DNA from 4 places in the Flammeovirga sp. MY04 genome. Region 2 is predicted to be linked to each of the others. Evidence: riboswitches for the same ligand, from Rfam matches in the RefSeq annotation. Region 2 holds a riboswitch; each other region holds the start of a gene.
What was found. A riboswitch is a leader RNA that binds a small molecule or an ion and turns the genes downstream of it on or off. The one in region 2 is predicted to bind S-adenosylmethionine.
Positions count from the first base shown of each region.

Region 1: another riboswitch for S-adenosylmethionine. It lies ahead of metX (homoserine O-acetyltransferase MetX); the one in region 2 lies ahead of MY04_RS00355 (hypothetical protein).
Region 3: another riboswitch for S-adenosylmethionine. It lies ahead of MY04_RS08970 (hypothetical protein); the one in region 2 lies ahead of MY04_RS00355 (hypothetical protein).
Region 4: another riboswitch for S-adenosylmethionine. It lies ahead of metH (methionine synthase); the one in region 2 lies ahead of MY04_RS00355 (hypothetical protein).

Region 1 covers NZ_CP003560.2:2,087,239-2,095,352, forward strand. The annotation lists gene MY04_RS08405 (SusC/RagA family TonB-linked outer membrane protein) at 1-440, opposite strand, end outside; gene serA (phosphoglycerate dehydrogenase) at 1,169-3,061, opposite strand; gene MY04_RS08415 (MmcQ/YjbR family DNA-binding protein) at 3,218-3,571, opposite strand; gene MY04_RS08420 (TonB-dependent receptor) at 3,914-6,319, shown strand; SAM riboswitch class I at 6,443-6,549, shown strand; gene metX (homoserine O-acetyltransferase MetX) at 6,673-7,713, shown strand; gene MY04_RS08430 (hypothetical protein) at 7,791-7,973, shown strand; gene MY04_RS08435 (CheR family methyltransferase) at 8,081-8,114, shown strand, end outside.
Region 2 covers NZ_CP003560.2:105,504-113,617, reverse strand. The annotation lists gene MY04_RS00380 (helix-turn-helix domain-containing protein) at 1-285, opposite strand, end outside; gene MY04_RS00375 (hypothetical protein) at 272-814, opposite strand; gene MY04_RS00370 (sensor histidine kinase) at 1,100-2,377, opposite strand; gene MY04_RS00365 (response regulator transcription factor) at 2,381-3,058, opposite strand; gene MY04_RS00360 (outer membrane beta-barrel protein) at 3,072-5,525, opposite strand; SAM riboswitch class I at 5,834-5,943, shown strand; gene MY04_RS00355 (hypothetical protein) at 6,116-6,697, shown strand; gene metK (methionine adenosyltransferase) at 6,720-8,003, shown strand; gene MY04_RS00345 (patatin-like phospholipase family protein) at 8,081-8,114, shown strand, end outside.
Region 3 covers NZ_CP003560.2:2,212,713-2,220,826, forward strand. The annotation lists gene MY04_RS08940 (penicillin-binding protein) at 1-14, shown strand, start outside; gene MY04_RS08945 (UDP-N-acetylmuramoyl-L-alanyl-D-glutamate--2,6-diaminopimelate ligase) at 24-1,487, shown strand; gene mraY (phospho-N-acetylmuramoyl-pentapeptide-transferase) at 1,515-2,726, shown strand; gene murD (UDP-N-acetylmuramoyl-L-alanine--D-glutamate ligase) at 2,732-4,036, shown strand; gene MY04_RS08960 (FtsW/RodA/SpoVE family cell cycle protein) at 4,044-5,237, shown strand; gene MY04_RS08965 (GAF domain-containing protein) at 5,543-6,439, shown strand; gene MY04_RS08970 (hypothetical protein) at 6,431-6,643, opposite strand; SAM-I-IV-variant riboswitch at 6,696-6,789, opposite strand; gene MY04_RS08975 (cytochrome-c peroxidase) at 6,967-8,085, shown strand.
Region 4 covers NZ_CP003560.2:904,893-913,006, forward strand. The annotation lists gene MY04_RS03575 (SusC/RagA family TonB-linked outer membrane protein) at 1-2,710, opposite strand, end outside; SAM riboswitch class I at 3,270-3,378, shown strand; gene metH (methionine synthase) at 3,479-7,282, shown strand; gene MY04_RS03585 (hypothetical protein) at 7,395-8,114, shown strand, end outside.

The sequences.
Region 1 (8,114 bases), 2.0 Mb from region 2:
GGTGAGTTAATGGCACCTTTGTTAAAGTTGTCTGCTGTTACAGCTTCAACAGAACCTGTAGCATCCTTTTTTGTAGTACTACCATAACCGATAACTAACACTTCTTCAAGTTGTTCAGCATCGACTTCCATATTGATATTGAAGTTAATTGTAGTTCCAATTTCTACGCTTTTCTTCGCATAACCAATATAACTAAACTCTAATGTTTTATCCTGATCTTCTAGTCCAAGAGAGAATTCTCCATCAAAATCAGTTGTAGTACCTCTTGCAGTCCCTTGAACAATAACTGCAACACCCGGTAAAGGTTGTCCTGTCTCATCGACTACAGTACCTTTTACGGTCTTGGATTGTGCAAAAACACCGTTCCCTACAAAAAGTAAGGACGCAAAGAACAGTGCACAAACGAAGAGTCTGTTTGTGATTAGTAAATTTTTAATCATAATAGGTCTATAAAATTAGTGTGTACTTATCCAGCATGGTTTAGAACCATTCATACTATCAAAAAACTATTGAATACTATTAAAGTTGTTAGAATTCAATAAAAGATATTACTATTGAATAAGACTATGAATAATGTTTAGCCCAGAAAGAATATTATCTGGATAAATTTAAGGTATTATAAAATTGATAATAACAATTCTTGTAAAAGAGGTTATTAGGTTTAAAGATTAATAATAAATTTAGGTAAATAACAATTTAAAATTAGTTATCACATTTCATTTAACTTTATGTTAGAGGATCTTTAAAATTGTCTCTATTTCTAGAGGTTTCTAATGATTACAAGTGCAATATAAACACTTAAATTTTAGTGTTAGATATAAATAATGATAAATATAAATTAACGCTTTAACAGATAGAAACCCGTTTCATTTGCACTTCAATGTTTAAATATGTTAGAATTGAAACATATAATATAAAATCAGTTAAACAACCGTTTGCTATGTATGTTAAACAAAGTTACAAAAAAGCAAGATGTTTAACACTTAACATTAATTTAACAATACAATGAACCCACTTTAGAACCCCATTATATTTATTTTCTATTTCTGACCTTTAATTGGAGTTTTTTAGTGTATTTTGAAAGGATATAATCATCATAATGTTGGGTCATAAAAAAAGACCACAACATCTCCATTGTGGCCTCTTAATATTTTAAAGATTCTTTCTATTAATAAAGAATTCTGAATTTAATGGTATGATCAATCTGCTTCATATCCTCAAGAAGTTCGTGTTGATATGATTGATCGATATCTGTAATTACATAACCAATATCTTCATTTGTTTTAAGGTATTGACCTAAGATGTTACAACCTCTATTTGCAAAAACGTTGTTCATCTGTGCAAGTATACCTGATTTGTTTTGGTGGATATGTAATAATCTATGACCGCTTTCCAATCTTGGTAATTGAACATTAGGGAAATTCACACTATTGAACGAACTACCTGTATTTACATATTCAATCATTTTTGAAGGGACGAAATCAGCTATATTCTCTTGTGCTTCTAAAGTACTACCTCCAATGTGCGGAGTAAGAATCAAATTATCGATATTCTTAACAGGAGCATCGAACGTATCGTTATTATTCTTAGGTTCTACTGGGAATACATCGATAGCTGCACCAGCTAAGTGATTCGATTCTAATGCCTCTTGAAGTGCTTCCAGTTCAACTACTGGTCCTCTTGCAAGGTTCACAAGAATAGCACCTTTTTTCATTTTTTGAATGTGCTCTCTTTTAAAGAACATTTTGTTCTCAGGTCTACCATCTACGTGAAGTGATACCACATCAGAAATTTCTAACAATTTATCAAGGCTAGATAATTTCGTTGCGTTACCCAATCCAAGCTTTTCAACTACATCGTAATAGTAAACGTCCATACCCATTGATTCAGCAAGAATAGACAACTGAGATCCGATATTACCATAACCGATAATACCTAGTTTCTTACCTCTAACCTCAAAAGATCCACCTGCAGACTTGCTCCACTCTCCTCTATCCATCTGACGCATTCTTTTTGGTATTTGTCTCATCAACATGATGATTTCACCAATCGCCATTTCTACTACAGATCTTGTATTACTATAAGGTGCATTGAAAACACAAACGCCATGTTCAGTACAAGCGTCTAAATCAATTTGATTTGTTCCGATACAGAATGCACCAACGATCATTAAACGATCAGCAGCTTCTACTACTTTACGAGTTAACATCGTTTTTGAGCGGATACCTAAGATGTGAACACCTTTGATTTTCTCACAAAGTTCATCCTCATCAAGTGCACCTCCTAAAAGTTCTACTTGATATCCTTCTTGAATAAGTCTCTCTTTTGCATCCTGATGGATATTTTCTAAAAGAAGTACTTTTATTTTACTTTTTGGAAATGATGTTGCCATAGGGTGTTTGATAGTGAAAAGTATTTCATCAAAGCTATTGGCTTCGACATCTGCTTTAGCCAATACTTTTTCTCTTTTTATATTTTCGGTAAAAGCAAAGAATGTTTTTGCATATCCTGCTTCTCTAATTTCATAGTCAGTGTATCCGTCGCCAATGACAACTACTTCACCTTCAAGTGAAAGTTCTTTCATTAGCTTTACTTTACCTTTGTGTTCTGATAAAGGGTTGGAAGCATCAAAACCTGTTACTTCATCTTTATCATTATAAGTAAATGTGTTGGCATAAATATTCTCCTCCTTAATACCATATTCAGTTACTACTGGAGTAATAAAATCTTTAAAGCCACTTGATACGATTAAAACATTATCAGTCTCATTAGAGAAAAATTCCTTATTTCTTTTTACAGATTCTGATACTAATTCCTTTAGCTCATTCGATAATTGAGTAACGTCTTTTTTCGTTGCCTCTAATAAAGCCAATCTTTGTTCTAAAGCCTCTCTGAACGACAGTTCTCCGGCCATTGCTTGATCTGTAAGGTCTTTGATTTTTTTCCCTACAATTTCTTTTTTATCTGTACCTTCATATAAAATATCGCTAAGCACGTCCAATGCTTCTACTTTAGTGAAAGTACTATCGAAGTCTATTACAAAAAATGTTTTGTCAGCCATGATCTTATTATCTGTCTTAGGTTGTTCCAATCGCAAAATCAAAAATATTACTTAATGACGACATTTTCATAATATTTAATGATTTATTGTAAAATTAGCAATAAATTAATCTAATCGATTAACATTTTGTAGTAAATAAAAAAATAAACGGAAGATTTAGTCGGTAATTAGTGTATCTTTTACTCTCTTTGGTAGTTTATCAAATACTAACTGATAGGAATGATCTATCCAATTTAATATTTCATTATCTTCCATATCTGCATTGACATCAATGGTGTTCCAATGTTTTTTATTTAAGTGGTACCCTCCTCGAACACATGCATATTTTTCTCTAAGTTCCAATGCTTTTTCAGGGTCACATTTTAAACTAATACTTTCAAACAAATCAATATTTGTCAGTGCAAACATCTTTCCTGCTACTTTAAATACAATTGTGGTTTCATCGAATGGAAATTCTTCTGTCACTCCATTTTTTGAAAGACAATGATTTCTAAAATCTTCAATATTCATGACTTAATCTAATTGTTTATATATCAAAAAATCAAATATATTTTTAAAGTTCTGAACAACAAAAAACTAGTCATATGTAACAATAAATTAATTCTTAAAATATTCAAAAATCACTTAAAGTTACCTTTCTTTGCATTTAATTTTACTAACACTTGAACTCTAATTTTTCCCGACCACTTATTACTGTATTTATTTATCAATGATTACTATTTTTTTTAACTCATAATCAAATACTTTCGAATCGGTAATTAGTGTTGTTTTAAAATTATTTGTTTAAACAAACACTAAACTAAAACAATTCATCTTTACAAGTGTTAATGAATTGGACTAAAGCAAAACACAATGAAACAAAGTTTTCTAACATTATTCAGCATTTTTATCATCTCCTCATCATTATTCGCTCAAAGTGGTATTGTTAGAGGTAAAGTGACAGAGGTACCAAAAAATGAGACTGTACCTTACGCTACGGTAGTTATTCAAGGCACAACAAAAGGAGCCACAACAGATGACAATGGTAACTATGAAATTAAAGGTTTAGAACCGGGTTTATATAACCTTGTAGTTAATTACGTTGGTTACGCCCCTGCATCACAAGAAGTAGAAGTTACCAACTCTAGACCTGCACAGGTCAATTTCCAATTAAAACCTTCCACTCAAGAACTAAACGAAGTGGAAGTTGTGGCCAATGGCTTTTACAAATCTGACGAAAGTCCTGTATCTGTTCAACGTATTGGTGTAACAGAAGTAAAGAGAGCTCCTGGTGCCAATAGAGACATTTCAAGAGTTTTACAATCACTTCCTGGTGTAGCATCTACGGCTTCATTTAGAAACGACATATTAATTAGAGGTGGTGCTCCTAACGAAAATCGCTTTTACTTGGATGGAATTGAAATTCCTAACATCAACCACTTTGCTACACAAGGAGCATCAGGTGGTCCGGTTGGAATGATCAACGTTGATTTTATCGAAAATGTAGAATTCTATTCTGGTGCCTATCCATCAGGTCGTGGAAATGCCTTATCATCAGTGATGGAATTTTCACAAAAAGACGGAAGAACAGATCAGCATACAACTAACTTAATTTTAGGAACATCGGATGTTGGTATTACATTCGAGGGACCTGTAACTGATAAATCATCAATTATTGTATCAGCGAGACAATCTTATTTACAAGCCTTGTTTAGTGTATTGGGATTACCATTCTTGCCTACTTACAATGACTTCCAATTAAAGTATAAATACGACATCAATCAAAGAAACAAAATATCAATCATAGGATTAGGTGCTATCGACCAATTTAAATTGGCAGATTCACCTGGCGAACCAACAGATGAAGATTACGAGCAAAACGTTTATACTTTAAATAATTTACCTGAACAAAATCAGTGGAATTATACTATCGGGGCGAAATATGAACATTTTAGAGACAACTCAACATTTACGTTTGTAGCTTCTCGAAATATGTTAACCAACAATCAGTTCAAACATCCTGGCAACGATAGAAATCAAGCAAAAATTTACGATTACAACTCTACCGAAGCAGAAAATAAATTTAGATTAGAGGGTGTAACGTTCACAAATAATGGATTCACATTCTCATACGGTGTGAATTATGAATACGCTACATATACCAATAAAACTTTCCAGACTTTATATGATTATGATGACGATCAGTTAAAGACCATTACTTTTGATAGTAATCTTCCTTTAAATAAATGGGGAGCGTTTGGTACAGTTTCAAAGAAATTAGCAAGTGATAAAGTCACATTATCATTAGGAGCAAGAGTAGACGCGAATGATTACTCAGATACTATGGGTAATTTATTAGATCAGTTCTCTCCTAGATTTTCAGCTTCATATCAGTTCACTCCAAGATGGAGTTTAAACTTCAATACAGGTATCTATTATCAGTTACCGACTTATACCACGCTTGGATATAAAGAAGATGGCAAATTTGTCAACAAAGAAAATGACTTAACCTATATCCGAAACAAACAATTAGTGGGTGGTTTAGAATATAAAATCCCTGAAAAGAACTTGAAATTCACTGTTGAAGGATTCCAAAAATTATACGATCAATATCCATACTCAATTAATAACCAAATCTCTTTGGCCAATTTAGGTGCTGATTTTGGTGTAATTGGTTCTGAAGCAGTAACAAGTACTTCTTTGGGTAGATCTAGAGGTGTTGAATTCTTGGCTCAGCAAAAATTCTACAAAGGATTCTATGGTATCTTAGCTTATACTTATGTACAGTCAGAGTTTACCAATGCAGATCCAAATGTATACGCACCTTCTTCTTGGGATAGTAGAAACATTGTATCCTTAACTGGTGGTAAAAAACTAAAAAGAAATTGGGAGATCGGAGCTAGATGGTTATACTCTGGAGGTACTCCTTATACTCCATACGATGTTGACGCATCTATGGACAGACAAGTTTGGGATGCAGAGCGTAGAGGAGTTAGAGATTACTCACAGATCAATACGTTACGTTTAGATGCACAACATCAATTAGATGTTAGAGTTGACAAACATTACTATTTCAATAAGTGGAGTATCAATTTCTTCTTGGATATCCAAAACATTTATAATTATAAGTCGAAAGGTCAGCCAATATTGACTACAGAAATTGATCAAATGGGTAATCCTGTAGTAGATCCTAACGACCCAAGCAAATACGTTCCTAAGTTTATTGAAACAACGAACGGTTTATTACAACCTTCAATCGGAATCATTGTAGAATTATAATATTTCAAAAAAAACAATCATTTTCCCTTACTTCTCGTAAATAAAGAGGTAAGGGTTTGTTTTTTTCTAAATTCTACATTTATTTTGAAATCGCATACCATTTACATCTTCTAAAGACGTAAGTGTTTATAAAGAAGAGGCAAGAGACTAGGCTCAAAGACCCTCTAGCAACCATCATAAATAATGAAAAGGTGCTACATCCTAGCCTAAATTTTTAGGAACTATAAGCAAATATCGGAACGTGATGAAGATGCCTTCTGTACTACTTATCCAATCTTTGTATCCTTGATTTAGGCTTTATTTGAAGTCTTTTTTTGTGTCTCATTTATTTCATTCGTAATCAAGAGCAATAAATGCAACAGCATTATTATACATACAAAGAAAAATTTGATCTGGAATTTGGGGAAAGTTTAGAAGGGTTCACCCTTTCATATTACACCTACGGTCAGTTAAACCAAGACAAAAGCAATGTCATTTGGGTATGTCATGCCCTTACTGGTAATGCCGATGTTTTTGACTGGTGGAATGGACTTTTTGGAGAAGACGCTATCTTCAACCCCAAGGATCACTTTATTATATGTGTAAATGTTTTAGGATCATGTTATGGTTCTACAGGACCTACATCTATAAACCCTAAAACCAAAGAACCTTTTTATGATTCATTTCCTAACATTTCGATTAGAGACATTGTCAACTCTTTAAATATCTTAAGAGATCATTTGGACATTAAATCTATTAATACCTTAATCGGAGGGTCTTTAGGAGGGCAACAAGCTTTAGAATGGGCAGTGATGCATCCCAAAATGATGGAAAACCTTATTATATGTGCAACAAACTCTAAACATTCTGCTTGGGGTATTGCATTTAATGAAGCACAAAGGATGTCAATTGAAGCTGATCCTACTTGGGGAGACAAAAGTGATAACGCCGGAGTTAATGGTTTAAAGGCTGCTAGAGCTATTGCTATGTTATCTTATAGAAACTATAGCACTTATGAAGAAACTCAATCTGAAAAAGACGTAAATAAAGTAGATAATTACAGAGCATCTACTTATCAGCAATATCAAGGTGATAAATTAACTAAAAGATTTAACGCTTATTCTTATTGGACTTTATCTAAAACAATGGACAGTCATCATTTAGGTAGAAACCGTAAATCTTTAGAAGAAGCACTTCAGAGTATACAGGCATACACTCAGGTAATTGGCATTACTAGTGATGTCTTATTCCCTGTATCTGAGCAACGTTTTATTACGCAACATATTCCAAATGTCACCTATGAAGAAATCACTTCTCTTTATGGTCATGATGGATTTTTGGTGGAGACTTATAAAATTGCTGCGGCAATCAGAGCTTTTTTCAAACAAAAAAATAAAAAAAGAGTAGTCTTATAATTTTAGGCACACATTTTGATTTTGCATTGGCGTATATCCGTTTGGATAATGTATGTCTATAATGAACATCAAATAACATGAAAAATATTACTAAAAGACTCTTATCCGCAAGTGCATTATTATTGTTAGGAGTTTTCGCTTTTTCTTGCTCTAACAAATACGGCAATGCATCATCTTCTTATTTCAAAAAAGAAAGAAAGAAATATGAAGTAATGGATCAACATGCAGACTGTCCTCAATTGGTAAAATCAAGAAGATAATTTCTTCAAAAAATCATATTTCAATCCTTTTTTCGTAACTTCATGAAAAAAGGATTTTTATTATTTCTACCAATTATAGATTTTTTAATCTTCTACTACCAATTATTATGCAACGTGAGATTGAAATTGCAGAGCTGCGAA
Region 2 (8,114 bases):
AATATCCTTGACCTTATACATTTGATTAGGTGCTGAAAATAATAAGGTGCCCTTACTACAATCGTACTTCGTTCGTCCATAAAGGATCTCGCCCGATACAATCCTTTTCAGGCTAATCAAGTAAAACTGATTGGTATAACTAAACTCTTTATTAGAAGAAACGCAGTCTTCAATCTCTTGATCATTTAATGTTTTCTGACCAATAGTAAATAGAGGATTCTCCGGCTCTGGTAAATTCTGAGCTTCGGTAAACTCTGTGATTGATTTAAAATTAATCTCTTTCATTGTATTTCACCTTCCATGGTTGGAAACCTTGATCTGCCGCTTTTATCAACTTCTCTTTATAAGTCACTAATCTTTGATTGGCATTGCTGTCAATCATCATAATTACAAACATCATCCCTATCACTGTTATACTACTTGCACGCCAAACAGGTTTATCCATAAAGATAATCAACATACTAGCCACAGCTATAATTACAGGAATGACTCTAAATACAGCGGTTTTATATTCTCCCATCGATTTATCAACACGTACAATCTCTGATTGAACAAAGGCTGCTGCGTCTTTATTATAGTCTTCTACAAAAGAAGTGGTTCTAGTTTTATTGGCGTAAAATATCCCTGCCCCGATAATAAACAACAATACTCCAACAACAATACTTGGTGTGACATAAGCCTTGGCCATTTCTGTTTTTCCAAGATACCAGAAAGCAACACTTGCTAAAAGAAACAATCCTCCCGAAAGCATAAAGAAAGAAGATGAAAATACCTCTGCTTTTGCCCAATCTGTTGATGTCTTAATAATATCCATATTGTGTAGTTTTTGATTTCCTTAAATATAAGATTTTCAAGGGATTCAGCAATACTTCAATGTATAGCTATCTCCCTAATTACAAATATCTATAAAAAACAGAGGGGGTAACGAACACATTTTGGTAGAAGGTGTACACTTTCTGACAAAAGAAAAACGCCACTAAAGAATAGTGGCGTTCTCAATGAAAGTTGGATAATCTGAATTGGTAATAAATACCTTTTTTGTTGGTTTAGTATCAAAATTATTTTTTGATGCGTAAACCTAATAAAATAATTGTAAATTTCACCCTTTTAATATAAAAATGTGTTGGTGTCTCTCGTATTTGTAGTCAATTTCCAATTTACTGACAGCACAAATCTTAGCCACTAAAGCCAATCCCAATCCTAAAGACTGATCGTTATCTGCTCCTTTAACAAAGCGTTTGAATAACTGATCTTTACCAAAAGATAATGGCTTTCCATAATTACTCATTTCCAGGGTATTTTCGGTCGTCTTTATTTTAATCGGTCCTTCTGATGTCCCATAGCGAATGGCATTTTTCAAAAGGTTCTTCAATACGATATCAAATAAATAAGGGTCGATATTTAATGAATGCTCTTGATGTAATTCCTTTTCAATAGTTAAGGATTTCAATTGTGCTAATTCTTCAACTGCCTCCGTTTGTTTATCAATTTCTGGAGCCGTCTTTAACTCTTTGATATCCGTAAATTCTCTATTATCAATCTTTGTAATCAGATTTAGCGTGGTTCCTAATCTCGATAAATGATTGGCTTCATCATAGATTGTTTTCACCACTTTTGCGTCTTGTTCTTCTAACTTCTCAGAAAATAACAATCCTTCTGCTTTGTTTCTGATAATCGATAATGGAGTTTGCAATTCGTGGGCTACATCTTCTGTATATTCTTTAAGGTGATTGTAATCCGCATCGATACGTTTGACCATCTTAAGGAAAAGATTCTGCATTTCAACAAATTCTTTCGTCATGGTCTCCACCTCTTGGATATCTTCTGACTTCCCCACTTTAAATAGTTGCATCTGCTCTAAAATGCGTCTGAAAGGTCGTAGAAAGTAGCCCTGCAATAGCACATTAAAAGCTACAGTAATGATAATTAAGACAACAAATGAAGGAATAAGGTAATCGAAAATATCGTCTCGGAAGTAATAGTAATTTTGTACTTCCTTGTCCATTTCCACCCTGTAGAGTTGTCCTTTTGACTCTATAAGGATGATTTTACGTCTGTGAATTAAATTTCTCTCAATATCTGAATGATAGATAGTCACATCTTCTACTATCGGATATTCTGTTTTTTTACAACGCTTAGAAACCTTCTCTACTTTTTTGATACTATTACCAACAAGAGAATCGGCAGGAGTTCCTTTATCTAAGTGATATTGCACCCTGCTTTCCAACCATCCAAATCTTCTATTTAGATCTGAGTCGATAAACTCATCCGCTTCTCTAGTCAAAAATTTCGCATTGAAATAAAAGACCACAAAAGTGAAGATCAGATAGAATAAGGTAACTCTAGATAATAAATTAAAAGTCTGTTTCTTGTTCATAAATTAAGCCTCCACAAATTTATACCCCATACCGTACACCGATTTAATGTACTCTCCAGCTCCTTCTTTCTGAAGTTTCTTTCTAAGGTTTTTGATATGAGTATAAATAAAATCAAAATTATCAGCTTGATCAATATGATCTCCCCACAAGTGTTCTGCAATACTTTCTTTCGTCAACATTTTATTTTTGTTGTAGAAGAAATAGAGCAGTAAATCGTATTCCTTTTTCGTCAGTTCTAATACAAGATCGTTAATTTTTACAGTGGATGAGGTAATATCAATTTTAATCACACCATGTTCTAAAACCGTACTTCCTTTTAGTTTTTTTCTTCTGAAAAGTGAACGTACTCTTGCAATTAACTCTGCCATATGAAAGGGCTTAGTGATGTAATCATCCGCCCCTAAATCCAACCCAGTGACCTTATCGTCGATGCTATTTCTAGCGGTAACGATAAGTACACCAGTGTTTGGATTAATTTCTTTAATATATTTCACGATCTCTAAACCGTTACCATCGGGCAAACCGAGATCGACGACAATAATATCGTATTCATATACCGATATTTTGTCTTTTGCATCAGCCACCAAGCCGACAGTTTCTACCGTCATTGCCTGATCGCTCAGTCCTTTTAGTATATCTTCTGTTAAATGAGGGTTATCCTCTATCAACAATAATTTCATTCAATATCAAGTTTTAGAAGTCTTCCATTCCGCCTCCTCCACCTTGTCCTCTTCGAGAAGGTTTGAAGTTGTTCAGACGGTAGGTTAAAGTTACAGTTAGATATTGAGCATACCTAAAGTCTTCTTGCATGTTTCTAAAACCAATACCTTCAGAATATGATTGTCTGATGGCTGTTCCAAAAACATCATTCATAGAAGCTGTAAGCGTTAACTTCTTCTTCAACATAGAGTGCTTCACAGCCGCTTGCATCACAAAGAAACCTTCGTTTCTACCTTGTGCAGTTACTGTTGGACCTGTATATCTATTATTAATTTGAAGCTGAGTAGATTTCGATAATCTAAATGTATTATTAAAACGGCTACTCCAGTTAATACTCTGTCTACTAAAATCTTGACCTTCTAACTGTCCTTCTACTTTATAATCAAACAAGCTACCCATAATATCCATGGTCCACCATTTAAATGGAGAAAGGTTTACAGATGTTTCTAATCCTAAAGCATAATCAGATCCTACGTTTTCATAAGTATGTAAGATCACTCCTTCTGACCATACTTTCTGAACTCTTTCCACTTTATCGTGCGTCATTCTGTAATAGGCATCAAAATTAACTGTTGCTTTCTCACCAAGATTCCACAAATATCCAAAATCGAAGGAATCGATATTTTCAGGTAATAAGTTCGGGTTACCTTGTCTTACGTTGAACGCATCTTGCCATGTCACGAAAGGTTCCAAATACCAACCTCTAGGTCTTTCAATTCTTCTTGAATAGCTCAACATCAATTGGTTGTCTTTCGGCAAACTATACGATAAGTGAACTGTAGGGAAAATGTTCCATTGATCGACCGGATAGTCTTGCTCCTGACCTACCACTGAAACATTTCTCCCTGTGTATTCAGCTCGAACACCACCTTGGTAACCCAATTTCCCCAGCTTACCGGAATAGATACCATATAAGGAGTGTATCGTCTGTGTGTAGTTTGTGGTGTAACTAAAATCTTGTTGGAAAATATAGTCGCCTGTTGTAGGGTCTAATTGATACACTTCGTTAATATCTTCTGCTGCATTCCAACGTGTTTGCCATCCGGCTTCGATTTTATCAGTTGCACCGATAGGTAAAGTATAATCTAATTTAGCTCTTAATCTACCTCCAGGTCCTACTTCAGAAGAACGTTGTCCCGATGATGGTATTTCTACAACAGAACCATCAGGGTTTTTAGGTAATAATTCGTTTTTCGAAGACTCTGTCATGTCTCTTCCACCATAATCTACCATGGCATCAAGTACATGACCTTTCTTATTAAATTTATGTTGATAGGCTAAGTTTACGCTGTAATACAAGCCTCCTCTTTCCCATTGTTCACTTGAGATATATCGATTTTCATCAATTGGATTATTGGAACCACCTATGTTTTTATATTCATAGAAATCGGCATCCATTCCACCATACATTTTAAAATCACCTACTTTACCAGATAACTTGATAAAATCATTATCAGAAATCGAGTATTCAACACCACCTTGAAGTCCCATCACCTCGAAAGTACGCTCTCTTTCTCCATCAGAAATAATGTAAGATGTTGTGTCTCCCGCTTGAGTAATACGTTCAGATTTTAAGGTACCCGGACCCGGTCTTTTATTGTAATTGGCACCTACATAGTAGCTCCATTTCTTCTTTCTAAAGTTTAACAGGAAATCTCCTCCTAATCGGCCATAACGACCTACATTTACGTTGGCTACGCCACTTACACCTTCTAATTTATTTTTCTTAGTAATGATATTGATAATGCCTGCCGTTCCATCAGGGTCGTATTTGGCAGATGGGTTAGTTATTAATTCAATATTTTCGATAGTTGAGGCTGGAATTTGTTGTAAAGCTTCTGATGCATCCAATACAGAAGGGCGACCATCAATAAGTACGGTAAATCCAGAACTACCTCTCAAACTCACGTTACCATCTCCATCTACATTTATAGAAGGTACATTTTGTAGTACATCTACCGCAGTACCTGATAAAGCCGAGAATTGTGAGCCTACATTGACTACCTTTTTGTCGATGTCATAGGTCACCGTATTTTGGGTTCCAACAACTTCTACAGCTTCAAGTACTTCAGCATCTGTAGTCAGTACTACATTACCAATATCTTTAGAGTAATTAGATTTATCGATCACTACATTTTCTAGAATGCTTTTTTGGAATCCGATAAAAGTTACTTCTACCATATACGTACCTTCGGACAAGTTCTTTACGACGAACTTACCTCCTTCAGTAGTTACGGTACCACCTACAAGGGTGTGCGTATCTTTAGTAAATACACTTACAGTAGCATATTCTACCGGTACGTTTGTTCCGTCCTCGGAAACAGAACCGATAATGACTCCTTTCTTAATGGGGTTGTTGTTAGCGAAAACCGTTGAAAGGAAAATGAAAGTCAAAAATGTGAATAATTGAGAAGTTCTTTTAAACATGAGTTTACAGTAAATATTAAATCTGCTTCAAAAGTAGTAGGCAAATCTGTTTGAAATCTGAAGAGATATAGAGTTGATGATCTTTTATTCTTAAATCATTGATTTTCTTAACGTTTCAACATCTACTTTTTTGATAAAAACCACAAACACTTGTATTTGTTTATAGAAAAATCAGATTTCATTTTTACAATTCTGATTGAATTCTGTAGTTCCTCTTTTTATAAATTCTATTTGTTATAAACTTATTTGATAAAAAAACTTCAAAGACTTTTGTACTACTTTATTACATTTCTATATTTGCATTTGCAATCTTATCAAGAAAGGCAGAGGGATTGGGCCCTATGAAGTCTTGGCAACCTGCGCTCCTCAAAGCAAGGTGCCAACTCCCACCACGAAGGTGTTCGTGAAAAGATGAGTTTAACTCCATAAAATTTCATATTCATTGCATTGCAATACTGTCTATACTGATAAGTTCACGGATGAACCAAAATTTGGGCTGAGTGTTTTTTAGAAGTTTAAAACAGCATATTATTTCTTTTTGTCTACTGTTATTTTTAACAGGATGCTTTGAGCTACAAGAAAAGTTAGAAGTGACAGAAAGCGGAAAAGGTGATTATTCCTTTACTTTTGATTTTTCTCAGAGTAAAGATATCTTCAATATTATTTCTGCTTATAAAGACAAAAACGATCAACGCATTTTTGAACCAAAAAAATACGAAAAACCACTACAATTGCTAAGCCGAGAATTAAATACTCTTCCCGGTGTGTACAATTGTAAGACTTTATTAGACTCTACCCATTGGAGGTTAGGTATTCGTTTTGCATTTGTTGATATTCATGCATTCAATTCCGCTCTCTCGAAAATTAACCTCTCTAAGAAGGAGGAGGTTTTCATCAAAATGAAGAGAAAAAAAGCTGAATGGGTTCAGAATGTAAATTGGATGAATATCATCACATCGCAACTACCAAATTCTGATGAATCGAAGAAATTGATGTTGCAACAAGTGGATTCTGCTTCTTACAATTTCCATTGGAATCTGAACAGAAATATCAAAACTGTAAAATCCTATGAGATCGAACGAATGGGAACATCAGAATTGGTATTTGAAGGGAAAATTCCAAGCATTGAAAAAGCAGAGTATATCACTCAATGGAATGTAAAATTTAAATGAGATTATCATAAATAATAGAAATATGACCTATTTATTCACATCCGAATCTGTATCTGAAGGGCATCCAGATAAAATTGCCGATCAAATATCGGATTCAATTTTAGATGCTATGTTGGCACAAGACCCTACTTCACGTGTGGCTTGTGAAACTATGGTTACTACAGGTTTAGCTGTAATTGCTGGAGAAATTACGACAAAAGCATATGTTGAAATTCCAGATGTTGTTCGTGAGACTATCGACAAAATCGGATACAATAAAGAAGATTATTACTTTGCAGCTCACTCTTGTGGTGTTCAAGTAGCATTACACAGCCAATCTCCAGATATTGCTCAAGGTGTAAACGTGGGTGAAGGTGTAGATAAAGATCAAGGGGCTGGTGACCAAGGTATGATGTTTGGTTACGCTACTAAAGAGACGCCAAGCTATATGCCAATGGCACTTGCTTTCTCTCATGGTCTAGTAAAAAGATTAGCTGAAATCCGTAAAACTCAGCCTGAATTAATCGGTTATTTAAGACCAGATGCTAAGGCTCAGGTAACCATTGAATATAACGAGGACAATACTCCTAAAAGAGTACACACTATCGTTGTTTCTACTCAGCACGATGAGTTCCCAAATAAATCAGACGATGATGCATTGGCTCAAATCGCAGAAGATGTGAAAAAACACGTTATTCCTGCAGTTATTCCAAATGCTTTAATCGATGCAGATACTATCTTCCACATCAACCCAACAGGTAAATTTGTTATTGGTGGACCTCACGGTGATGCTGGCTTGACTGGACGTAAAATTATTGTAGATACTTACGGTGGTAAAGGTGCTCACGGTGGTGGTGCATTCTCAGGAAAAGATCCATCTAAAGTAGACCGTTCTGCTGCTTATGCTGCAAGACACATCGCTAAAAACTTAGTAGCTGCAGGTGTAGCCGACGAAGCTTTAGTACAAGTGGCTTATGCTATTGGTGTTTCTACACCAGTATCATTGAACGTACAAACTTACGGTACTTCAAAAATAGACAAAACAGATGCTGAAATTTCAAATATCGTAAACGAGCTTTTCGATATGCGTCCTAAGGCAATTGTTGATCGTTTAGGTCTTACTAACCCTATTTTCTCTCCAACAGCTGCTTATGGTCATATGGGACAAGAACCATATACAAAAGAAGTTGAATTGGAGATCAGAAATATCGAAGAAAAAGACGGTAAGAAAGTAACGACTACTACAATCGAGAAAAAAGAAGTAGAATTCTTTACATGGGAGAAACTAGATTATGTCGATAAGATTAAATCTGCTTTCGGATTGTAATATTTTTCTATAAATAATATTATTTCTAAATCCTTGTTGGTAATTTCACCAACAAGGATTTTTTTATTTTACGATATATGCGTTTCACTCTTATACTTCTATTCCTATTAT
Region 3 (8,114 bases), 2.1 Mb from region 2:
TAAAACTTTTATAAGCGATACAAGTGAGTAAAATAAGAAATATACAAACCCTTTTAAAAGGTATTGAATTTGAACTCATAAAAGGAGATTTAAATCAATTAGTATCCGATGTACAAATAGACTCACGTCAACTTACAGCTGACAGTGCTTTTATTGCCATTAAAGGCACACAGATGGATGCACATAAATTTATTCCAAAGGCCATTGAATTAGGTGCTAAAACCATCATTTTAGAAGATGAACCTTCTGATCTTATTGATGGCGTATCTTATATCCAAGTCAACAATACGTCTCAAGTTGCTGGATTAATAGCTTCTAATTTTTATGATAATCCTTCTGATAATATCAAGGTAATAGCTATCACTGGAACAAATGGAAAAACAACAGTGGTTACACTTCTTCAGAACCTATTTATAAAATTAGGGTATAATACTGGAGCATTGACAACCATTGAAAATAAAATCAATAATGAAGTAATCCCTACTAAACTTACCACGCCAGACCCTGTCACTTTACAACGTCTATTGGCAGAGATGGTGAAAAAGAACTGTAGCTATTGCTTCATGGAAGCAAGTTCACATGCGATTGTCCAAGGACGTTTAAGTGGAATTAACCTTACAGGTGCTATTTTTTCAAATATCAGTCATGACCATTTGGATTATCATGGCACGATGAAAGAATATATCAATGCTAAAAAACGATTGTTTGATACTTTACCAAAAAATGCGTTTGCTTTGGTAAATGTGGATGACAAGCGTGGTCCCGTGATGCTTCAAAACTGCAAAGGCAAGCATGTAACTTTTGGTTTGCATACTATGGCAAATTACAAGGGTAAATTAATTGACAATACCTTTGAGGGGATTCAAATGGACATTAATGGACAAGAAGCCTGGTTCCAACTTATTGGGTCTTTCAACGCCTATAATATCCTTACGGCTTATGCTACTGCAATTTGTCTTGACGAAGAACCTATGGAAACATTACAATGTTTATCCGAGTTACGACCTGCTCGCGGTAGATTCGAACAGTTGGTTTCTAAAAAGAATGTCAGAGGAATTATTGATTATGCACATACTCCAGATGCTTTAGAAAATGTCTTAGAAACTATCAAAGACATAAAAGAAGATGGTGAAAATATAATCACAGTAGTAGGTTGTGGGGGTGATCGCGATAAAAGTAAAAGGCCTGTAATGGCTAAAACTGCCGCTATGTTAAGCGAAAAAGTTATTTTAACTTCAGACAATCCAAGAACAGAGGATCCAGAAGTTATTTTAGAAGAAATGATGGATGGTATCTCTCCTACTCAAGAGAGAAGAACTCAAGTGATTTTAGATCGAAAAGAAGCTATTCTTAAAGCAGTAGAAATGGCCGAACCTCGTGATATTATTCTTCTAGCTGGAAAAGGGCACGAGACCTATCAAGAAATTGATGGTGTCCGTCATCATTTTGATGATAAAGAAGAACTTTTTAAAGCATTTCACTCATAACAATAAGAATTTCAATAAAATATTAATATGCTCTACCATTTATTTAATTACTTAGACAAGCATTACGATTTAGCAGGAGCCGGACTCTTTCAATACATTACGTTTAGAGCCATGCTTACCACTATATTTTCTGTATTATTCATTGCCTTCTTTGGAAAGAGAATTATACATTTCTTACAAAAAATGCAGATGGGTGAGATTGTCAGGAATTTAGGTCTAGCTGGACAAATGGAAAAAACAGGTACACCAACTATGGGTGGTGTAATTATTATTGGTGCTATTGTTTTTCCTGTACTTTTGTTTGCTAATCTTCAAAATGTCTATATACAATTACTATTAACTACGTTATTGTGGACAGGGGCTATTGGCTTTATCGATGATTATCTAAAAAGAGTAAAGAAAAACAAAGATGGGCTTTCTGGTAAATTTAAAATTTTAGGTCAGGTGGGTTTAGGTCTTTTAGTAGGATTAACCTTAGTAAGTAACGAGGATGTTATGGTACGAAAATTCTCTAAAGGTATTAAGAGCAAACCTGTTTCGGAATTAGTTAAAGGACAAGATTATGAAGATATCAGATCTTTAGAAACAACTATCCCGTTTCTTAAAGACAATGAGATTAATTATTCAGAAATTCTACCTAATCAAACTGCTTCAAATGTTTTATACATCATTCTAGTGATTTTCATAATCACAGCAGTTTCAAACGGCACTAATATTACTGATGGCCTAGATGGATTGGCTGCGGGTACTTCCGCCATAGTCGCCACCGTGCTCGCCATATTCGCCTACCTTTCTGGTAACATTATCTTCTCCAATTATCTTAATATCATGTATATCCCACAATCTGGTGAGATCGCTATTTTCGCCACTGCATTGGTAGGTGCATGTATTGGATTCTTATGGTATAACGCTTACCCTGCCCAAGTTTTTATGGGAGATACAGGTAGTTTAGCTTTAGGAGGTGTCATCGCTAGTTTGGCGATTGTTCTACGTAAAGAATTGATGCTCCCTCTTCTTTGTGGAGTATTCTTGGTGGAAAATTTATCAGTAATGATTCAAGTATTTTATTTTAAATACACTAAGAAAAAATATGGTGAGGGTCGACGTGTCTTTTTAATGGCACCGTTGCATCACCACTATCAAAAGAAAGAAATACCTGAGCCTAAAATTGTTACTCGCTTCTGGATTGTAAGTATTCTATTAGCGATCTCTACAATATTAACTCTAAAAATCAGATAATTTTAATGAAAGATAAGTTGTTGGTACTTGGTGCCGGTGAAAGTGGAATTGGAGCTGCACTACTCGCATTATCAAAAGGTTTTGATGTTTTTGTTTCTGATTTTGGAAAAATTTCTGAAGAACAAAAAAAAACACTTAAAACTCATTCAATTCCATTCGAAGAAGGGTCTCATGATAAAGCACCAAGGAATCCTAAAATTGTGGTAAAATCCCCAGGCATTCCTGATACTGTTCCTATCATAAAAGAGTTGAAGGCGAATAATGCAAAAATCTATTCTGAAATTGAGTTTGCCTATCAATATACAGATGCCAAGATTATTGCAATTACAGGTACAAATGGAAAAACAACTACCACAAAACTTATCTATCATTTATTAAAGGAAAGTGGTTTTAATGTTGGTTTAGCTGGAAATATTGGAATTAGTTTCGCCAAAGAAGTTCTAGAGAACGACTATGATTGGTATGTATTAGAAATTAGTAGTTTCCAATTGGATGATATCGAAACTTTCGCTCCCGATATTTCTTTAATTCTTAACATTACTCCCGATCATTTAGATCGTTATAATTTTGATATCAATCAATATGCTGATTCTAAATTCAGAATTATTGAAAATATGTCGATGAAAGGTAGTTTTATCTACAGTGAAGACGATCAGAATATCAAAAAACATCTAAGTAAGAGAAATATAAAGCCTTGGGCCATCGGTTTTGATCACACATTCTTTGAACAAGGAAAATTAACTATTCCATTTAAAGGAGATAGTTATTCCTTTAATCATTTACCTCTAAAGGGGCCACATAACGAATGGAACATGAGTGCTGCAATTCTAGCTGCACTATCTGCTGGAGTTTCTCCTGAAGATATTCAAGATGCATTACCATCTTTTGTTGGAGAACCTCACCGATTGCAATTTGTCAAAGAAGTCAATCATATTAAATATATCAATGATTCCAAGGCTACAAATGTAGAAGCCGCATTCTTTGCGTTACAATCTTTTGATACGCCTATTGTTTGGATTGCAGGTGGTACTGATAAAGGCAATGATTACAGTATGTTACACGATGCAGTCGAAAGAAGAGTGAAATCTATTATATGTTTAGGAACTGATAATAGTAAATTATTGGCTGCTTTTGGAGATCAAAAAGTAATGATTGAAACCCAAAGTATGGAAGAAGCAATATCGCTAGCAACAAATGCTGCAGATACTGGAGAGGTAGTTTTATTATCTCCTGCTTGTGCAAGTTTCGACCTATTTAAGAATTACATGGATAGAGGGGATCATTTTATTGAGGCCGTTCAGAAATTATAAATAATGCATGGAAAAGCTATTAAATAGATTAGAGGGAGACCGTATCATATGGGGTGTAATGATCACATTATCGATGTTTTCGATATTGATTGTTTACAGTGCTACCGGGTCTTTAGCCTATATGCAAGCAGGTGGTGATAATGAGCATTACTTATTACGTCATTCTACCCTTGTCATTGTTGGTATCATTGGTGCTTACGTTTGTCATAAAATAGATTATATTTACTATTCTAGATTATCAAGATATGCACTTTTACTATCAATCCCATTACTGTTATTTACTTGGTTCTTTGGATCGGAAATAAACAGTGCTTCTCGTTGGATCGAAATCCCTTTTATCAATTTTACTTTTCAGCCTTCTGATTTAGCAAGGCTTGCACTAATCGCCAATATGGCTTCCATGCTTTGGAAAAGACAAAGAGATATTGGAGAATTTAATAAAGCAATTGTCCCTCTATTAGTATGGACAGGTATAATTTGTGGATTAATAGGTGTTTCTGATATCTCTACAGCCTCTTTGTTATTCCTCACTATTATGCTTCAGTTATTTATCGGGCGTGTTCCCGTTAAATACTTATTTATGTTGATAGCGATTGGTTGCCTTGCGGCCTTGTTTGTTTACCAATTTGGTCAAAGAGGTGGTACTGCAGTTTCTCGTTTATCTTCTTTTATGAGTGAAACTGAAATACCTTATCAGGCAGAACAATCTTATATCGCAATTTCAACTGGTGGAATTTCAGGTAAAGGTATTGGAGAAAGTACTCAAAGAAACTTCCTACCTCACTCTTATTCTGATTTTGTTTTTGCCATTGTGGTAGAAGAATATGGTTTAATTGGGGCTTTAGTAATTATAGGACTTTACATTACCCTACTTTACCGGGGAATGGCAATTGTCGCTACTAGTCAAAAAGCATTTGGTGGTTTATTGGCAGCTGGTCTTACCTTTAGTTTAATACTCCAGGCATTTGTACATATGGGCGTGGTCACAGGATTGCTTCCATTAACTGGTTTACCTTTACCATTAGTAAGTATGGGTGGTACCTCTTTATTGTTTACAGGTATGACCATAGGTATTATTCTAAGTGTGAGTAAATCTACACAAGAAGATTCTGAAGAAATCAGATTAAAAAGAACCGAGAGATCCAAAAAGCGTAAAGGATATGATGGTATTAATCGTCCTAAAAACGTTAGAATGAATTAAGTTTAATATAATCTTACATCAATTACTTGTTGTAATTAAAATATACATTCCACAACGACAATTTGATAAATGCATCAGATTGTCGTTTTTTTATTACTATAAGTCAAGTATAAAATTGGATCAATACCATTCACTACTTGTTTATATAAACCACATATCAAAAGATAGATCAAATGGTACGTAGTTTTTAATCGATAACTCACATCACGAATTAGGAGACAAGAAACTTAAAGAGATATATTGAGTGTTGTTCTGATACTTTCCCGTTAAACCTGATATCTTTTTTATTTGTAATTACACTTCACATGACCCTCAATACGACTACTACTATAAAAGACCATTTATATGGTTTAAGAGAGTGCATTATCGATCAATTAAAAAATAACATAAAAGGTGAATTAGAAATTCTTCATCAAACTATACATGAACTATGTAAAATTACAAGTTCAACTTATGGATTTATAGGTTTGATTGATCAAGACTTGGAAAAACTCAATTACTCCAACTTGATAGAATGTACCTCATTTCAAAATAATATACCGATGCTTGGTAATGGCCCTTTAAATACTTCCTCAATAGCAGTAAAGTATTTGAAATTGGCTCATGGTAAACAACTCCCCTTTTTTAGTTATGATGAAGATAAGTACAGAACACAAGCAAGCTGGTTCTCATTTTTATTAATCCCTATATTTCATCAAAACCAACAAATTGGATTAATTGGTTTATGTGATAAGAGAGAAGGATATTCAAAAAACCTATTGCGATCTATCAATTTATGTTCAACTGCGATCTATCATGTTATGCTTCAACAAATAGAAAAAGTAGATATGATGAAAGCTTTTGACCTAACCCCTCCATCAAGATTTTTTTGCGATAAAACCATTTACGATATCATGTCTACCATAGATGAAAATGGTACAATTGTACTCTCTAACATTATGTGGAATGAATGTTTTGGTTGTAAGAAGAATCAAATCCTTCAAATGATTATGCATCAAGACCATCATTTGTTTTTCAAATTAATGGAAGATGCACAACGCTCTGGCTTTACAGAAAGTGCTATTGTTCGAATGATAAAAAACAATAAGATTCTATACCTAAATATGCGTGTCATTAATCTTAGGAAGCAAAATCAAATTCAGATCATTGCTCAAGATGTCTCAGAAAGATATACCAAGAAAGCTAAAATAAAATTACTCTAATTCTGATTTAATTCTTTCTAATAATGAGTTTCCATAAAGTTTTGGTAAAGAATGATCAGATCGACCTCTTAACCCCATCAATTTTTCGGCTTGTAACATAGTTAGGTTTCTGTATTTTACTTCTTCTGAAGTCGATACAAATTGATTGCTTAGTACTTGATAGCACTCTTTTAATGTTAATTGAAACGGTTCTTTACTTGCCATAATTTTAAATTATAGTGTTATAAAATTCAACGAACATCAAGAAATAAGGGAGGTGATTTAGTTTTTTTGTCTAGAAATCGACCACATCATTTTTACCACCGTGGCTACTTTGCTCGGTTGGTACCTAAAGGTTCTTGATGATTATTGTGCAAGATTAAAATGATAATTCTTTAATTCCAAATCATTAAACTTGATTAACAAAAACATTTCATTTTTTTTAAAGTTGATGATTTAAGACACTACTCCCTCACAAAAAAATAATAAACTTTAAGTCTCCTTTTTATTTCAACACTGATTACCTAACTTAAAGTATTCTAAATAACATGAAACTTAATCTTTACATAGTACCCTTATTCTTATCAATTCTTTTTTCATGCTGTGAAAATCCAACTATTGATGATGAAAATAATCAACCTTATCCCCTAGAGTTGCCTTCACATTTTGGAAGAAATTTTGTATTACCAGAAAACAACCCAACCACTACAAAAGGCGTGGAATTGGGTCGAATGCTATTTTACGATACACAACTTTCCAGAGATCATTCTACTTCTTGTGGAACATGTCATCAACAATCCTTATCATTTACAGATGGAAAAGCTTTAGCCGAAGGTATTCATGGTCGTGTAGGTGAATTTAGTAGTATGGCTATTGTGAATGCTATGTGGCAAGGAAAATTTTTCTGGGACGGAAGGTCTGGTAGTTTAGAAGATCAAGCTTTAGGCCCTATCGAAAATGTGCTAGAGATGGACATGACTTTGGATGAAGTAGTTGAGCGTTTACAATCAGACCCTAAATATCCTCCGATTTTTGAGAAAGCTTTTGGCAGCGGAGTCATTACTGAAGAAAATATTGGCAAAGCAATTGCTCAATTCGAACGTACTTTAATTTCAAGTAATTCTAAATACGATCAGTACTTAAAAGGAAGTTACATTCCTACCGAAGAAGAGTTATTAGGTATTCAATTGTTCTTTACTCATCCAGAACCAAGTATAAACCTAAGAGGTGGAAATTGTGGTGATTGTCATTTAAATATTCTAACCTCAGGTGACTTTAAAGGGTTTAGAGGGTTCCATAATAATGGTTTGGATGACGATGATAATTTAAAAGAGGGCCTTTCTGATGTAACAGGGTCTGAGTTTGATAAAGGAAAATTTAAGGCACCGAGTTTAAGAAATATAGCTGTTACTGCACCGTATATGCATGATGGCAGATTCAATACACTTGAAGAAGTTTTAGAGCATTATAATGAACATGTAAAGGATAGTAAAACTTTAGATGCCCTAATTAGAGAAGGGAGCAATGAACCTATTTTTCCTGGTGATCCCGTAAAATTGCATTTAACAGAAAAAGAGAAAAAAGCTATCCTCACATTTTTAAATATGCTTACTGATGAGGATTTCTTAACCAACCCAGCTTTCTCAGATCCTTTTATTAACGAATAATCCATCTAAATAATCGTTTACAAAAAGTA
Region 4 (8,114 bases), 800 kb from region 2:
TTAGGTTTGATAATCTCAAGAATGAAGCATCCTCAATAAATTTAGAATTGTATTTTGTCGCTCTGATTCCTTCATTTACAGCATTTTTCATCACATTATAAGTAGATTGATCGCTGTAGATATCATTAGTAGAAGAGAATTCAAGTGCTGTGTTATTAAATACTTGATGTCCGAACGCACCATTAAAGAAGAAATTAAAATCAAACTTACCGAACGTCATAGAGTTATTGATACCTAAAGTCCATTTTGGTAGTGCTTGTCCTAATACATGAAGATCATCTGATTCAATCGCATTACCACTTTCATCAAGTCCTTCGTATCTTTTGCCATAAAAAGTACCGTAAGGAAGTCCTTTTTGAATAACTTGGGCAAATTGACCTACCTGACCACGACCACCAACAGCGCCCGTTAGTATTTGATCATAATCGCCAATATTTAATACCTCATTTTTGTTGTGAGCGGCAACAATTCCGGTTTGCCAAGTGAAATTATCTTTAGCTACGTTGACTGTATTTATTGATAGTTCGATGCCTTGGTTCTTTAATTCACCCACATTTTGTAAGAATACATCAACAGGTGCAGGTTGAGCCGCTTGAAGCTCTAACAATAAATCTTTTGTATGCTTTTGATATACATCGATAGTACCAAATACTTTACCTTCGAATAATTCATAATCTAAACCAATGTTGATTTGAGAAGTTTCTTCCCATTTCAAATCAGGGTTAGCGTAATTGTTATACGTTACACCCGATCCGATACCTACTGCACTGAACGATTTACCACCATCTAAAGTAGGAAGTGAACGGTAGTTACCAATTTCTTGAGAACCAGTAATACCCCAACCTGCACGAAGTTTTAAGTCACTAAACACTGTGCTTGTTGATAAGAAGTCCTCTTCTGAAATTCTCCACGCACCAGAAACTGAAGGGAATACACCCCACTTATTATTTGCACCGAATCTTGAAGACCCGTCAACTCTTAATGTACCAGTAAAGACATATTTATCTTTAAAACTCACATTCGCTCTACCAATCCAAGAAATCAGTTTGTTAGATTCTTTGTTTGAATCTGGAATAACAAGTCCACTAGCTGCATTAAGGTTATATTCTGCAATATTATCTACTTGGAATCCTGTAGCATTTATGGCATTGTACTCCGATCCAAATGCTTGATAAGTATAACCAGCAAGTGCATTCAATTTAGTATCACCAAATGTTTTAGTATAGTTTAAAGTACCTTCAAAAAGCATGTTATGAAGGAAATTATTACGAACATCTGCATTACCATTGCCTTTACCAACCCATTCAATAGTACCAGGTAAATAAGCATTTCTTTTTGCTGAAGTTAAATCACCACCAACATTTAATTTGCCTTTTAATCCAGGGATTAATTCAGCTTCTATAAAAGCATTACCTAAAACTCTTTGCGTGTTGGTAAAATCTCTAACATTCGTAGCCATGATATAAGGGTTCTTCTCCAATTGGTTTGCTGAAGAATAGTCTTGTGGAAGGAGTGGAGACATACGGATCATGTTATTGATGACACCACCATCTAAGGCACCGCCAACGCCGTATGGAAGATTGTTGTTTTTAGTGAATGAACCCATCATGTTGGCACCAAGCGTTACTTTATCGGATAACTTTTGAGTGATGTTCATACGGGCACCGATTCTTTCCATACCCGAATTAATCATAATACCTTCTTGGTTAAGATAATTGACAGAGAATCTATACTGAGTTGTTTTTGTTCCTCCAGAAACACCCAAATTATGGTTTTGAGTCACTGCTTGTTGTGTCATTACTTCTTGCCAATCCGTATTTGCTCCTAAATCTAGAGGAGTAGTCCCTTCGGCAGCAGTAGCTGCACGGTATTCGTCAGCAGTTAAAATGCCCAATTTTTTAGAAATAGTCGATACTCCAAAGTAAGCATCATAGTTTACTTTAGCAGTACCTTCTTTACCTTTCTTAGTGGTAATGATGATGACACCATTTGCACCTCTAGCTCCATAAATAGCTGTTGCAGAAGCATCTTTTAAGATATCAAATGACTCAATATCTGCAGGGTTGATAGTGGCCAATGGATTTTTTCTAGCAGAATTTGAATATACACCAGAAGTACCTGGGTCTGATGCAGTATTATCAATTGGAAAGCCATCAATAACGTATAAAGGCTCATTGGATGCAGTTAATGATGTACCACCACGAACACGAATGTTGACACCTGCACCTGGCTCCCCAGAAGATGGAGTCATCTGAACACCAGCAATTTTACCTTGAATCAATTGATCAGGAGAGGACATCACACCTTGGTTAAAATCTTCTGCCTTAACAGAAGACATGGCGCCTGTCACATCTTTTTTCTCCATCTGACCATAACCGACTACAACTACTTCCGAAAGTTGTTTAGCATCTTCTTTTAGAATGATAGAGAATTTAGTTTTATTTCCGATTTCAACTACTTGTTCAAAAAATCCGATATAACTAAATGATAGCGTTTTGGCTGATTCTGAAACAAGAATAGAAAAGTTTCCTTCAAAATCAGTAGTTGTACCTTTTGATGTTCCTGTGACAATCACGTTTACACCAGGTAAAGGAGTTTTGTTTTCATCGAGAATTGTCCCGGTTAGTTTTCTTTCTTGAGCATACAATGTGGACGTGAATGCTATGGTCATCAATAGCATTAGACTGAAGAAACGTAATAATTTTTTCATTAGTTAAATGTAGTTTTAAATGGACATGTAACGGACATGTGCAAAAAAAATGGGCATGTTTGTCATTTCATCAAACATGACTGTAATAGAGAATTTCTAGCTAGATAACTTTTAGACAATACGTAATAGCAGTAAATTATAATTCATTTCAAGTTTTGCGCAGTAGATAGCTATGTTTTTGTCTTTTACAATTCTAAGCCTTAATCTATAGAATTACAAATTGTTGTAAGTCAGTTCTTTTGTCTAAAAGTGGACTATTGTTGTACTATTTTTGGATTTCTGTTTTTTAAAGTTTCGGAATGTTGCGATACATGTTGCGCAATCGGTTGTCATTTACGGATAACGTGATTTTATTTTTCTGTACGAAAGGTTTCGAAACAGATTGCGCAACCCATTTCTAAATTTATAAAGTGTATCAAATACTCTTATGTTTATTGGATAAATTGAACATTTAAAAAAATTGAAAAAAATTAAGTATTCGTATTAAAATTGATGACGAAAAGGCGATTTCATTCAATAAAATATGGTCTTTTCTTCATTTTGTATTTAATTTGCACTGTGCTTATCACGAATGACATAAGAGATCGGGCTCGTAGATGTCATGGCAACCGTTGCGCCCAGCTACAGGTGCCAAATCCCGCCTCGGAGGTGTCCGAGAAAGATGAGCTATAGCATTCAATCAGGAATGGAAGTCTCAACAGTAACTTTTAAGCACGTTTTTAACTCTTCAATTGGAGAGGATGTGAAACGTAACTTTTAAAATATCAGATGTCGAAAAAACTCAGAGAGTTAGCAAAAGAGCGTGTGCTCATACTAGATGGTGCGATGGGTACCATGATTCAAAAGCATAAATTAGGTGAAGAGGATTACAGAGGTGAACGATTTAAAGATCACCCATGTGATGTGAAAGGGAACAATGATATGCTTTCTATCACTCAGCCGGATATTATTCGTGATATTCACAAACAATATTTCAAAGCAGGAGCTGATATCGTTGAGACGAATACATTTAGTGGTACGACGATCGCTATGGCCGATTATCAAATGGAGCCGGATGTGTATGAGTTGAACTACGCCTCTGCAAAATTGGCAAAAGAAGCAGCTGCTGAGTACACTGAATTGGAACCTCTCAAACCTCGTTTTGTAGCGGGAGCTGTAGGACCAACAAACAGAACGGCATCTATTTCTCCAGATGTAAACGATCCAGGTTATAGAGCGGTTACTTTTGATGATCTTGTTGAAGCTTATTATTTACAGGTACAAGGTCTAGCAGAAGGTGGAGCGGATACAATCTTAATCGAGACAGTATTTGATACACTAAACTGTAAGGCGGCTTTATTTGCTGCAGATAAATATTTTACTGATGTTGAAGAAGGCAAGGTAGTTTCCGCAGCTCCAAAAGGGAGAGAAACTGAATTTCCTAACTTATATAAAGGTGAACGTTTACCATTGATGGTATCTGGCACGATTACAGATGCATCGGGTAGAACGCTATCCGGACAAGTAGTAGAAGCATTCTGGAACTCTATCAGACATGCGGATCTATTTAGTGTTGGGTTGAACTGTGCATTAGGCGCAGATTTACTTCGTCCATACATTCAAGAATTATCTCGTGTTGCTGATACCAACGTTTCAGCCTATCCAAATGCGGGTCTTCCTAACGAATTTGGTGAGTACGATCAGACATCAGAAGAGATGAGTAAAATCTTAGAATCTTTTGATGGATTAGTGAATATTATTGGTGGATGTTGTGGTACAACACCTGACCATATTAATGGAATTGCGGAGACCTTCAGCAAAGCTAAGGTAAGAGAAATTCCAACTCAAGCACCTTACCAAAGATTAAGTGGTTTAGAACCTGTAACGATCAAGCCGGAAAGTATTTTTGTTAACGTGGGTGAGAGAGCCAACGTAACAGGTTCTGCTAAATTCCGTCGTTTGATTGAAAATGGTGATTTTGAAGCTGCTATCGAAATTGCAAGACACCAAGTAGAAGGTGGTGCTCAAGTAATTGATGTCAATATGGATGAAGGGATGTTGGACTCTAAGGAATGTATGACGCGTTTCTTAAATCTAATCGCTTCTGAACCAGATATTGCCAAGCTTCCGATTATGGTGGATTCATCAAAATGGGAAATTATTGAAGCAGGTCTGAAAACATTGCAAGGTAAAGGTATTGTCAACTCTATCTCTTTGAAAGAAGGAGAAGAGGACTTTATTTATAAAGCAACAACCATCAAAAAATATGGTGCTGCGGCAGTTGTCATGGCATTTGATGAAGATGGTCAAGCAGATAACTTCGAGAGAAGAAAAGAAATCTGTTCAAGATCATATGATATTCTAGTCAATAAAGTAGGTTTTGCACCTCAAGACATCATTTTTGATCCGAATATCTTGGCAGTGGCCACTGGTATCGAAGAGCACAACAACTATGCAGTTGATTTCTTTAAAGCCACAAAATGGATCAAAGAGAACTTACCACATGCGATGGTAAGTGGCGGTGTTTCCAACATTTCATTCTCCTTTAGAGGAAATAATGCGGTTCGTGAAGCCATGCACTCCGCTTTCTTATACCATGCTGGTAAAGCAGGTATGGACATGGGTATTGTGAACCCAGGTATGATCGAGGTGTATGAAGAAATTCCAAAAGATTTATTAGAACATGTTGAAGATGTTCTTTTGAATAGAAGAGAAGATGCCACTGAACGTTTAGTTGATTTTGCAGAAACAGTAAAATCAAAAGGTAAGAAAAAAGAGGTGGACTTATCTTGGAGAGAAAATCCAGTAGAACAACGTTTATCTCATGCCTTAGTTAAAGGTTTAGTAGAATTTATTGATGAAGATGTAGAAGAAGCACGTCAGAAATTCGCTCGTCCAATTGAAGTGATCGAAGGTCCTTTGATGGATGGTATGAACGTAGTAGGTGATTTATTTGGAGAAGGTAAAATGTTCCTTCCTCAAGTAGTAAAATCTGCACGTGTGATGAAAAAGGCGGTAGCGATTCTTATTCCATATATTGAAGAAGAGAAAGCCAATAATCCAGAATTATCAGCTTCATCTTCTGCCGGCAAAATCTTGATGGCGACCGTAAAAGGTGATGTACACGATATAGGTAAAAATATCGTAAGTGTAGTACTAGCTTGTAACAACTTCGAGATCATTGACCTTGGAGTAATGGTGCCGTTGGATAAAATTATTAGAACAGCTGTTGAAGAAAAAGTAGACGTTATCGGATTGAGTGGTTTGATCACTCCATCATTAGATGAAATGGTTTACGTTGCTGAAGAATTAGAACGTCAAGAACTGAATATTCCAGTAATGATTGGCGGGGCAACGACTTCAAGAGTACATACGGCGGTAAAAATTGACCCTCATTATTCAGGATCAGTTGTTCACGTATTAGATGCTTCTAAGTCAGTACCAATTGCTTCAGCTTATACTTCTGAAAATAAGGAATACACTAAAGAGGTGATTCAAGAATTCAAAGATGAATACGCTGCATTGAGAGAGTCTCATGCTAAACGCCAAGGTGCTAAAAAGTTGATTTCAATCGAGGATGCTCGTAAGAATAAATTGGCTATTGATTGGGAAACTTCATCAATTACAAAGCCATCGTTCTTAGGAACAAAAGTATTCGAAGCATATGACTTAGAGGAAATTGCAAAGTATTTAGACTGGACTCCATTCTTCCAAACTTGGGAATTGGCTGGTCGTTTCCCTGCAATCTTAAAAGATGAAATCGTAGGTGTACAAGCGACAGATCTTTACAAAGATGCTAAAGCGATGCTCCAAAAGATCATTGATGAAAAATTATTACAAGCCAATGCTGTAATTGGTTTCTTCCCTGCGAACAGTGTTAATGATGATGACATCGAGTTGTATGATTTCGAAGCTACTGATGTTGAATTACCAGATGCTGATCATCATCATTCGATATTCTTTAAGGAAGATCGTTCTAAGAAAACAGAATTGTTATGTCATTTAAGGCAGCAGAATAAAAAGGCTGCAGGTAAGCCAAACTTCTGTTTAACCGATTTTGTTGCTCCTAAAGAGTCAGGTAGGCAAGATTATATTGGTGGATTTGCGGTAACTGCAGGTATTGGTTTAGATAAGTTGGTCGCACAATACGAAGCAGATCATGATGATTATAACAGTATCATGGTGAAAGCATTGGCCGATCGTTTAGCAGAAGCCTTTACCGAATTGATGCACGAGAAAGTAAGAAAGGAAATTTGGGGATATGCAAAAGATGAGATCTTTAATAATGAAGATCTGATTGATGAGAAATACCAAGGTATTCGTCCAGCTCCAGGTTACCCTGCTTGTCCAGATCATACAGAGAAAGACAAATTATTCAAGCTTCTTGATGTTACCAATAACATTGGTGTTGAATTGACTGAAAGCTATGCCATGACGCCTGCTGCAGCGGTATCAGGTTGGTATTTCGGTAACCAAGAATCGAGATACTTCGGTTTGGGTAAAATCAACGAAGATCAATTAAAAGATTACGCAGAACGTGTCAACCGACCAGAACACGAAATGAGAAGATGGTTGGGAACAGTTCTTCTGTAATTCACAATTATAGAATACCGATGGTAATTTTTAATTACAAATAGTATATTTAAGTCAGGTGATTGCTTTAAGAAAGTATCACCTGACTTTTTTAATTAACTACTAAATTATCATGCTAAACAAAATAACTTCTCTCTTCCTAATCGTATGTTGTTTACTTTCATGTACGTCATCAAATGATGAAAAATCCACACAAAGCTATTCTCTTGTAAAGTTTAAAATTATTGGAGACTCTTATCAGGAGTCTAAAAAATTATTCACTAAAAGATGGAACGCTCTTGAGAGAATTGACTATGAAATTGTTTCAGAGAAACCACCTTTTATTGAAGTGAAAGTCTTTGATTATTTAGATGAGAATTTTTATAAAGCTTTGGTTGAAAGGCAAGGTAATTTAGCAATGACTAAAATGGAACGTGGTACTATATTATTGGATCCACCTTATTATCAAAAATTACCCTTATCTGAATTTGATTCAATTAAGGCAGAATTATTTTTGATGAATACAATTGAAATGAAGTTGAAAGAGGGAACAATAAGAAAATATATAAGTAGATATGAAGATGAAGATAACCTTTGTCGTGTTCGCTTTTTATTAGATGATCAACCATTATCATCAGTAAACTACTCAGTGAAAACCTACAATAATCAGAAATTATTCTTAGGATACAGAATTGAGAATCTAAAAGGCTCAAATAAAATCGTTAATTACAAATTATTTTCGCTTTACTCATCTTTAATAAAACATCCTATAGAGCTTAAAATAGGAGAAGTTGAAGAGGTGCAGTTATTTTTAAAAGATCAAAACGGAACTCCTATTCAAGTATCTAAAGAT